3 regions of the Desulfitobacterium sp. PCE1 genome follow, and region 1 is predicted to be linked to each of the others. Evidence: riboswitches for the same ligand, from Rfam matches in the RefSeq annotation. Region 1 holds a riboswitch; each other region holds the start of a gene.

Region 1 (3,278 bases):
GAACATCCTAGTCTATGCCCCCGCTGTGCTTCCGTTGTAAGCCATCTCTAATAATAGCCTTTCTTTAATATTTCTACTTTTAAGACTTGGGCGGTACAATCCGCTCAAGTCTTATCTATGCTATCGGAACTTTCGTGGCACCGGTCGAGTTTTGTTTAATGTATCTAAAAGGATAACGTTTATTATTAAGGTAAAATCCATGGACAATAGTTTGAATACTTAGTATTATATTTAGTAATGAAAAGCAATGGGTTTATTTACATAATTTTTAGGATCAGGTACTAAATTTCACTTGATGTTTTCTTCTAAAATTTTGAAAAATTATTGACCTGCAGAGGTGGGAGTGAAGAGAATGAGACTTACAGAGAATCTGGCCAACCGGATCGTCGACTTGATTTATTCTGAGAGTGGGTTTCATGGAATTGTCTGTGACACGTCAGGGACCATTATTGCAGATTCAGCTAAACAACGGGTAGGCGTTGCCCATGCAGGTGCAAGGCGGATCATGACGACTTCTATCCAAGAAATCAGAATTACTGCGGAAGATGAAATTAATTCTCAAGGAAAACAGCGGGAAGGCTTGAATATTGCCATTTTACTCGATGATGAAAAGCTGGGGACCTTTGGAGTGGCCGGACCCTTGGAGATTGTTAGTCCTGTGGCGAAGGTTGCAGCTGCGATGATTGCTTTTTTACTTCGGGATGAAGAGCTGAAAGAAATTCTCAAGGATCATGTGGAGCGGATGGGAGAGGCCCTGGAACAGGCGGCTGGGGCCATACAGGAAATGGCGGCCTCTTCTCAAGAGGTGGCAAGTGTGAGTCAGACTGTAGCCACGGTAGCTCAGAATGCCAAGCAGCATGTCAAGGCCACAGAAGGTGTCACCGAATTTATTCGCCGGGTGTCGAAGCAGACCAATCTCTTAGGGCTTAATGCGGCTATTGAAGCGGCCCGCGCGGGAGAACAAGGAAAAGGATTCTCCGTGGTCGCCGGTGAAGTGCGCAAGCTTGCAGATGAAAGCAATCGCTCAGCTAATGAAATCAATGATTTGCTGATGACCTTTCAGGATACCATGGAAGAGATTGTCGATGGTGTGTTTCAAAACAATGTTATAGCTCAAGAACAGGCAAAAGCCACTCAGGAGATTGCTCAGATGGTGGAGGAGCTGCAACAGGTCGGCACTGAATTAAACGATCTCGCCCACAGGCTGTAAGGGATTAATTTGTACCTTTTATTATTTTGTGGAAATGGAATATTTGTGTAGACGAAAATCGGTTTGCTGACTATAATAAAAGCAGGTAAAAATACATAAGGTTCGAATGATCCCAGTAGGAGAGACTCAGTATCATGAGCGCCGAAGGAGAAACTTCCTGAATGTCGCCTGTTCAGAAGGGGAAACTCTCAGGCAAAAGTACTGCTGGAAGACGGAACTCTGGAGAGCTTCTCAGAAGAGAACACCAAAGGGGTAGCCCTAAACAAAGGGTAAATCTCTCAGGTCAAAGGACAGAGGTAGCGCGACGTGCTATTCCTCTGTTTTTTTATTTTGCACTATCAGAATGAACAGCCAAGTTTTCTTTATCTATGTTTCATTAATGTTTTTTCCGGTTTTGGTTAATACTCAATTCTAGGGAGGTGTCCTAAGTGACGAATCTAAAAAGAACACCACTGTATGAAAAGCATCAGCAACTAGGAGCAAAGCTCATCGATTTTGGCGGCTGGGAAATGCCGGTCCAATACGCCGGAGTCCTTGAGGAGCACAAGACGGTGCGCAGTAAAGCGGGGCTTTTTGATGTCTCTCACATGGGTGAGGTGGAGTTAAAGGGAAAGGATAGCCTTGCTTTCTTGCAGTACATACTTACCAACGATGTCTCACGGATTCAGGATAACCAAATTCAATATTCTCCTATGTGCGCTCCAGATGGGGGTGTCGTGGATGATTTACTGGTGTACCGCTATAGTCAGGAACATTTTTTAATTGTGGTCAATGCCTCCAACACGGATAAGGATTTTGCTTGGATGCAGGATAAAGCTCAGGGCTTTGAGATACATCTGGAAAATCGCTCTGAGGATTTTGCCCAGCTGGCATTGCAAGGCCCCTTGGCGGAGAAAATCCTCCAAAAGCTTACGAGGTTGGATTTATCTCAAATAAAGTACTATTGGTTTACACATGGGGAAGTGGATGGAGTCCTTTGCCTGATCTCCAGAACAGGGTATACCGGGGAAGACGGCTTTGAAGTTTACCTCCCTCCTGATCATGCTCCCCGGATGTGGGATAGAATCCTCGCAGTCGGGGCAGAGGAGGGAGTTCAACCCATCGGTCTTGGCGCCCGGGATACTCTTCGTTTTGAAGCCCGGCTGCCCTTATATGGAAATGAGCTCGGCTCGGATATTACACCGTTGGAGGCTGGACTGGGATTTTTTGTTAGGTTGGAAAAGGAACATTTTGTTGGCAAGGAGGCATTATCAGCGCAAAAGGAGAAGGGAATTCCGAGAAAGTTGGTAGGTCTGGAAATGATCGAACGTGGAATAGCCCGCTCCCATTATCCCCTTCAGAAAGTAGGAAAAGAAATCGGCTTTATTACCTCAGGCTCTTTTTCACCGACTCTAAACAAAAACATTGCCCTTGGGCTGATTCCCCCGGAGTATGCTCAAATCGGGGAAACCTTGGATGTCATCATCCGTGGGAAAGCCGTCAAAGCCCGGATTATTCCCTCTCAGTTCTACAAGCGGTAGGGTCAAGGGGAGTACCTTGGGAATTTCTATAAAACAATCAAATGGGGTTAAGAGACCTGTTCCTTTTCCCCGCAAAATAAGGAGGATGATAGTATGAATCCAGTAGAATTAAAGTACAGCAAATCTCATGAGTGGGCTAAGGTGGAAGGGAATACCGTGACTTTGGGGATTACGGCCCATGCCCAGGACAGCTTAGGTGATGTGGTCTTTGTAGAACTGCCTGATAACGATACCACTGTGGTGGCCGGAGAGGCTTTTGGAACCGTTGAATCCGTTAAAGCAGTGTCCGATCTTATTGCCCCGATTGGTGGCAGGGTTGTTGAATATAATGAAGAGGTTCTGGATTCTCCTGAACTCTTGAATAATGATCCTTATGGCGAGGGATGGCTGGTCAAAGTGGAAGTGGATGATCTGAAAGTATTGGAGCAGTTATTATCTGCCGCAGAATATGAGGCGTTTCTAGCGGAGGAGGGCCAATAAATGAATTATGTGCCGAACACGGTGGACCAGCAGGAACAAATCCTCACCCGGATTGGAGTAGGCTCCCT
Region 2 (3,278 bases), 810 kb from region 1:
AGAGGAGGAGTGCCACCAGGTTTGGAATAGCCATCATAGCATTCATCGCGTCCGCTAAATCCCAGACGAATTGAAGGGTTACCAAAGAACCGGCTAAAACGGCGAGAACCCAGAGGAGGCGGTAAGGAAGGATTCCTTTTTTACCGAAGAGATATTCTACAGCTCTTTCACCATAATAAGACCAACCAAGGATAGTGGAGAAAACGAAAGTCAGAAGACCAAAAGTTAAAACGATGGGACCAATTACCGGAATTTGATTAAAAGCCATGGAAGTCAAATCGCCGCCTTTTAACCCTTCGGCAGCAGTCGGGTTGCTAATGACACTGCTAACGACGACAAGACCGGTCATTAAGCAGACAACAACGGTATCCCAGAAGGTTCCCGTAGCGGATACGAGAGCTTGACGGACAGGGTTCCTGGTTTGAGCAGCCGCAGCTACGATGGGAGCAGAACCTAAACCGGACTCATTGGAGAAAAGCCCTCGGGCAATCCCGTAACGGGCAGCCATGATAATGCTGGCACCGATGAATCCGCCGCCGGCAGCCGTTGGGGTGAAAGCTGATTTACAGATCAAGACAACGGCTGGCCAGACATATTGAGAATTCATAATCAGGATAATGATACAACCAAGGACATAAGCAATCGCCATAAAGGGAACAAATTTTTCACAGACCCGAGCGATCCATTTTACGCCGCCGATAATAACAACCCCTGTGAGGGCAGCTAAGATAACGCCTGTCAAGATAGGGTTGATATTGAATTGAGTATCCAGCATAACGGAAATAGAGTTAGCTTGAGTCATATTACCAATACCAAAGGCGGCAATGGAAGTAAAGATACAGAAGAGTACAGCCAGCCACTTCTGTCCCAGGCCTCTTTCCAAAGCATACATAGGACCACCCAGCATGGTGCCGTCAGCGGTTTTAACCCGATATTTCACCGCCAATAAGGCTTCGCCATATTTTGTGGCAATCCCGAAGACCCCGGTAAGCCAGCACCAAAGTACTGCACCGGGACCTCCCAAAGCCACGGCCGTAGCTACTCCGACGATATTACCGGTTCCGATGGTAGCGGCGAGAGCGGTAGTTAGAGCTCCGAATTGACTCACATCACCGGTAGCATCAGGATCCTTAGTAAGTGATAATTTAATCCCTTTAAAAATGTACCTTTGAATACCACGAGTACGGAAAGTAAGGAATAAGTGCGTACCAAAAAGTAAAACAAGAATAGGTGGACCCCAGAGATAGCCGTTCAACCAGACAATAAAACTGTGCAAGGCCTCCATTGTGTTTTTCCTCCTTTAATCTCTTTCTCTGTATACTGCAATCTCCAGAATAAAATTGCTTTATATATAAAAAGAGTCAATCCTTAAGATTGACTCTGAATATTCGGACAATTTCCACAAAAGCAAGAGATTGCTCCATAGCAGGCAGTCCCTATTGCTTCTCTGTCCTTTTGCCTGAGAGATTTAACAACACATCATTGTATTGCCCCTTCGGCGCCCTAAATTAGAGTCTCTCCAGAGTGCTGTCAATTAACGGTCCCTAACTCATTCTAGTCACCTGAAAGTTTCAACTTCTTCGGCGGGCCTAAGCCCTTCTCCCGTAAATTTCATCCAGCATTCCCTATGCAATTTTCATAGATTCGAAATATCTCACAGGAGATTCTCGAATTTATTTATAATTATAAGTATCGCTCCCATTTTATTCAAGAATTATTTTGGGAATAATACTCGAATAACAGGTGATTAATGTAGTATTTTTACAGAATTTTGGTTTGTAAATCAGGGAGCTTCAGACTTGGAACAGGCTAAGGCAGGTGATGTATAGGCATTCATATCCTATCGACTAACATTTACTTATTATAGAAAATAGGTTATAATTAAAATGATTTAGCGATTTCTCCCTTATTGAATTACATAAATTTTTAAAAGCGGCTATCTGGCGATAGTCGCTCTATGTTTAGCATGTCAAAAGGTGTGTATTTGCTGGGGCCAGCACAATTTGTTCATCATTAGAAAAGGAAGGTTCAGGAGAAATGAGTAGAAAGATCAGTATTACAGCTGTGGATCGTGAGCGTCTGCTAAAACTTATCAATAAAGAAAGAGAGTTTGGCACCGCCAAAAACAAGGATTACTTAAAAGATCTTGAGCATGAGTTAAATGGGGCAGATGTGGTGCCCTCGGAAGGAATTCCTTCGAATGCCATAACTATGAATTCGAAGATATTACTGAAGGATCTGGAGACGGGTGAAGAAACCATCTATACCTTAGTATATCCTGAAGATGCGGATCTTTTAGAGGATAAGATTTCGATTCTTGCCCCTGTGGGGACGGCTATTCTTGGCTATCGGGAAGGAGATATCATCGACTGGAAAGTTCCCGGCGGTGTTGTCCGGCTTAAGGTGGAAAAGCTCCTTTATCAGCCTGAGGCTGCAGGAGACTACGATCTCTAAGAATGAAGTGGGTGAAGGACAGAGATTCGGGTAACACTACTGGAGAGGTCTTTACCTTGCGGTGCTCCTTCATGGACATCTGATTATAGAATAGTGGTATAGATTAATATAGGATAAGACATTCCGTAGGAAAGGTTGATATTCGTGGATAATGAGAATAAGTCTTCCAATTTTTTACGCAGCATTATCCTTGAGGATTTACGAGAGGGAAAAGTAGAAGGAGTCACTACACGGTTTCCCCCCGAGCCCAATGGTTATTTGCATATTGGACATGCCAAATCTATTTGTTTGAACTTTAGCTTAGCTGGTGAATTCAAAGGAAAAACCAATTTAAGGTTTGACGATACGAACCCGGTCAAGGAAGATACAGAATATGTAGAGTCTATCAAAGAAGATGTCAAGTGGCTGGGGTTTGAATGGGATAACCTCTTTTTTGCCTCGGATTATTTTGATGAGATGCACAAGCGAGCCCTTCTTCTCATTAAAAAAGGCAAAGCTTATGTCTGTGACTTATCTGCCGAGGAGATTAGAAAAAGCCGCGGCACTCTGACAGAGGCCGGTAAGGAAAGTCCTTATCGCGATCGCAGCGCGGAAGAGAACCTGGAGCTCTTTGAGAGAATGCGTCAAGGTGAATTTAAGGACGGAGAGAAGGTTCTCCGGGCTAAAATTGACATGTCCTCTCCCAACATCAATATGCGGGATCCCGTTCTCTATCGGATCGCTCATGCCACTCATCATAATACAGGGGATACATGGTGCATCTACCCTATGTATGATTATGCCCACCCTTTAGAGGATGCTATAGAGGGTATAACCCACTCTAT
Region 3 (3,278 bases), 2.3 Mb from region 1:
TCCATTTCTTAGCCGGAGAAATTAAGGACATGGATGAGATTATTAACAAGATACTCAATAGCTCCACAATCAATCAAACTGAGGCAAAATCCATATCCGAAGCCTTGAGTCGCGTTACGAAGATCAGTGAACAGCTGACCAATGAGTTTATAGCCTTTAGTTTCTAATTACTAAATTACAGGAAATAGATGAGGTAAATCGTCAGAAACAGATATCCCCTCCCGTCTTATATACCGGTTGCAGCATTCCATGGTGCTTCAAGGTATTGAAATGGGAGGGGATTCGCTATTATGGATCAGAGGGTATGGCGATCCCAGCGGGGAAGATTCCGGAGCAAAGGGTATGCTCCTGCGGTGCAAAAAATAGTATATAAAGAGTAAAAGAAGTGGAGATGGAGATACTCTCTTTTAAGAAGATTTACCGAGGTGATGAACAGTGATCAAGAGACTCCTTGTCATTTTGACTTCAGTGTTTTTAGTATCGGGGTGTGCAGCTAATGCCCCCCAGGATAAAAACGCCAATCTAGATAAACCTGGGCAGCAAGTAGAGATGGATTTGCCCGGTACGGACCAGGGGCAGACGAAACCCGGGGGAGAGGGGCAGGGTACGGAGAGAGAAGGAAGTGCCAGTCTGGGAAATATACATCTAGGGGATTCCTTTGGCGAGGTGGAAAAGGCTTTAGGCAAGGGCTACAAAGAAACCCTCCATGATGAACCCGGGCATTTCCCTGAAGCCTGGTACAGCAGAGAGTACGACAAAGGCATTAAATTCATTGTCGGAAAAGATTCGGGCAAAGTGCTGGAGATCGATGCCGTAACTAGGGAATTTGCCACCAATCTCGGTGCCAAGGTAGGAGATACTGCTGAGAAAATTAAGGATTTGTATGCTGTCAAATACAAGCCCTTTGAAAGTAGACACGGGGATGGACCTTTGGAAGGATTCTATCTGCTGGATGATGGCCAGATTATGATCTTTGATTATAATAGGGAAGATAACCAACTGGTCAATACGAATGTGAAGCCGGATTCTAAGGTGGAGATGATAAGGCTGACCCAATCTCAATATCTGGACTAAAAGCGATAAATAGGCAAAAACGCATCCGCAATGTGGGTGCGTTTTTGTTTCACTATCACAAAGTATAAACTTCATAAAGGTTAGGAAAAAGCTAGAAACCAATCCCGACAAACCATAATATATTAAAAATAGGTGAGGGAAAGAGTTTTATGCTCTATTCAGCCTATACGCCCAGACAGCCTGGCCCCTAGTTCAAAGGCTTTCCGGCAATCCTGAGGGAATCGCTCTTTGCGCACCTGCGCTTTATGTTGCTCATTAAATCGGGAGGCTTCATAGTCGGAGTAGTTGTCAAACTGATAGGTATCTGTGGCAAGGAGATATTCGGAAGATCCAATCCTTTATAATTCAGCTCATAAAGATGAAACATTTCTGTTTCGGCACCTACAGATTGCGCTCCCTCAAGAGCTTTATGCAATAATGTAGCTGTATTCCATTGCTTGCGGGGGCCTCCATTGACAGCAATAACCTTCATAGTAAATACTTCAACTCCTTATGTTAATGTGTTTGCTTATAGAGCAGCAATTTGCCTTCACTTCTATTATATTAGGGGGAATCTTAAAAACAAAGGTTTGCAATTATGAGCAAGGATGTTTATAATACTGAAAAGAAGTGAATAACTGGATGAGGTTTTCAGGAGAACAGGGTATGCACACCATGATGAACTGAAAACGGACAGAACTCTGGAGAGTTCCGCAAGGACGCCGAAGGGGCAAGACAGCAAAGCTGTTCAATCTCTCAGGCAAAAGGACAGAGCGCATAATTTGTGAACGATGCTTAAGTCATGCTATGACTGCCAATAAGCGGGTTCGCAAATTGCTCTTGTGTACCAGAGTCAAACTTAGGATTTGGCTCTTTTTTATTGGTGAAAATGAAAGAGAAGAAAAAGAAAAGGGGTAAAGAAAATGAGCTTAGAACCAACCCGTGAAACGTCCAACCGCGTGATTATTTCCATCTTAGGCAAGGATCAAATAGGAATTATTGCCTGGCTGACAGGGCGATTGGCTGAAAAATCCATCAATGTCCTGGATATCAGTCAAACCATTCTCCAGGGCTTTTTCACGATGATTATGATCGTGGATGTTACTCAATCCACAGCCTCCTCCTTAGCCGATCTCACCAAGCAATTGCAAAGCGAGGGAGAAGCCCGAGGCTTAAAGGTCAATGTCCAGCATGAAGATATTTTCGAATTCATGCATCGAGTATAGGGGGGATTATTGTGAAAATGCATCTGGCTCCTCATGAAATACTTCAAACCATTGAAATGGTGGAAAATGAGAATTTAGATATCCGTACCATCACCATGGGCATAAGTCTGTTGGACTGTGCCGGAGACGATATTCAACAGGTGGAACAAAAAATCTATGATAAAATTACCCGCCAAGCTGAGCATTTAGTCGGTGTAGGGGAAAGCTTAGCCGCTCGTTATGGCATTCCTATTGTCAATAAAAGAGTCTCAGTAACTCCGGTGGCTCTCTTAGGCTCCAACTTTAATCCCGAAGAAATGGTCCGTTTGGCCAAAGCCTTAGACAGAGCAGCCAAGACGGTGGGGATTAACTTCTTGGGAGGTTTTTCTGCCCTCGTTCAAAAAGGCTTAACCAAGGGAGACCGCTCCTTGATCGAAGCGATTCCCCAAGCTTTGGCGGAGACAGAATTTGTTTGCTCCTCGGTAAATATCGGTTCCACCAAATCCGGAATCAATATGGATGCTGTGTTGAAGATGGGAGAAGTCGTCCTGGACAGTGCCCGCCGGACAGCGGATCAGGATGGCATCGCTGCCGCCAAACTCGTTGTTTTCTGCAATGCGCCTGAAGATAATCCCTTTATGGCCGGAGCCTTTCACGGGGTGGGAGAACCGGAGGCGGTCATCAATGTGGGGGTCAGCGGCCCCGGTGTCGTTGCCCATGCTGTTAAGAAAAGCCCCCAGGCAGATTTGGGAGAACTGGCCAACCTTATTAAGCGCACGGCCTTCAAGATTACCCGTATGGGTGAATTGATCGGTCGAGAAGCCTCCCAAGCCTTGAATGTTCCCTTTGGCATTGTGGATCTTTCCTTAGCCCCTACGCCAGCGATTGGGGACAGTGTGGCGGAAATCCTTGAGAATATGGGACTGGAGCGCTGCGGCGCTCATGGCACCACGGCGGCCTTAGCCTTGCTGAATGACGCGGTGAAAAAAGGCGGAGCCATGGCATCCTCCCATGTGGGAG

Evidence for each region. Region 1 has a riboswitch for glycine ahead of gcvT (glycine cleavage system aminomethyltransferase GcvT). Riboswitches for the same ligand answer to the same signal wherever they lie in the genome.
Region 2: linked by a shared signal. The riboswitch ahead of DESPCE1_RS0120495 (sodium:alanine symporter family protein) and the one ahead of gcvT (glycine cleavage system aminomethyltransferase GcvT) in region 1 are both predicted to bind glycine.
Region 3: linked by a shared signal. The riboswitch ahead of DESPCE1_RS0104955 (ACT domain-containing protein) and the one ahead of gcvT (glycine cleavage system aminomethyltransferase GcvT) in region 1 are both predicted to bind glycine.

The regions. Positions count from the first base shown of each region.
Region 1 covers NZ_KB913023.1:3,336,100-3,339,377, reverse strand. Annotated here, with positions in the region: gene ileS (isoleucine--tRNA ligase) at 1-51, shown strand, start outside; gene DESPCE1_RS0116695 (sugar diacid recognition domain-containing protein) at 353-1,210, shown strand; glycine riboswitch at 1,317-1,424, shown strand; gene gcvT (glycine cleavage system aminomethyltransferase GcvT) at 1,639-2,730, shown strand; gene gcvH (glycine cleavage system protein GcvH) at 2,824-3,210, shown strand; gene gcvPA (aminomethyl-transferring glycine dehydrogenase subunit GcvPA) at 3,211-3,278, shown strand, end outside.
Region 2 covers NZ_KB913023.1:4,148,201-4,151,478, reverse strand. Annotated here, with positions in the region: gene DESPCE1_RS0120495 (sodium:alanine symporter family protein) at 1-1,285, opposite strand, end outside; glycine riboswitch at 1,438-1,533, opposite strand; gene rnk (nucleoside diphosphate kinase regulator) at 2,038-2,454, shown strand; gene DESPCE1_RS0120485 (glutamine--tRNA ligase/YqeY domain fusion protein) at 2,599-3,278, shown strand, end outside.
Region 3 covers NZ_KB913023.1:997,891-1,001,168, forward strand. Annotated here, with positions in the region: gene DESPCE1_RS24155 (methyl-accepting chemotaxis protein) at 1-167, shown strand, start outside; gene DESPCE1_RS0104945 (hypothetical protein) at 436-1,074, shown strand; gene DESPCE1_RS23500 (flavodoxin family protein) at 1,262-1,546, opposite strand; glycine riboswitch at 1,745-1,835, shown strand; gene DESPCE1_RS0104955 (ACT domain-containing protein) at 1,977-2,279, shown strand; gene DESPCE1_RS0104960 (PFL family protein) at 2,297-3,278, shown strand, end outside.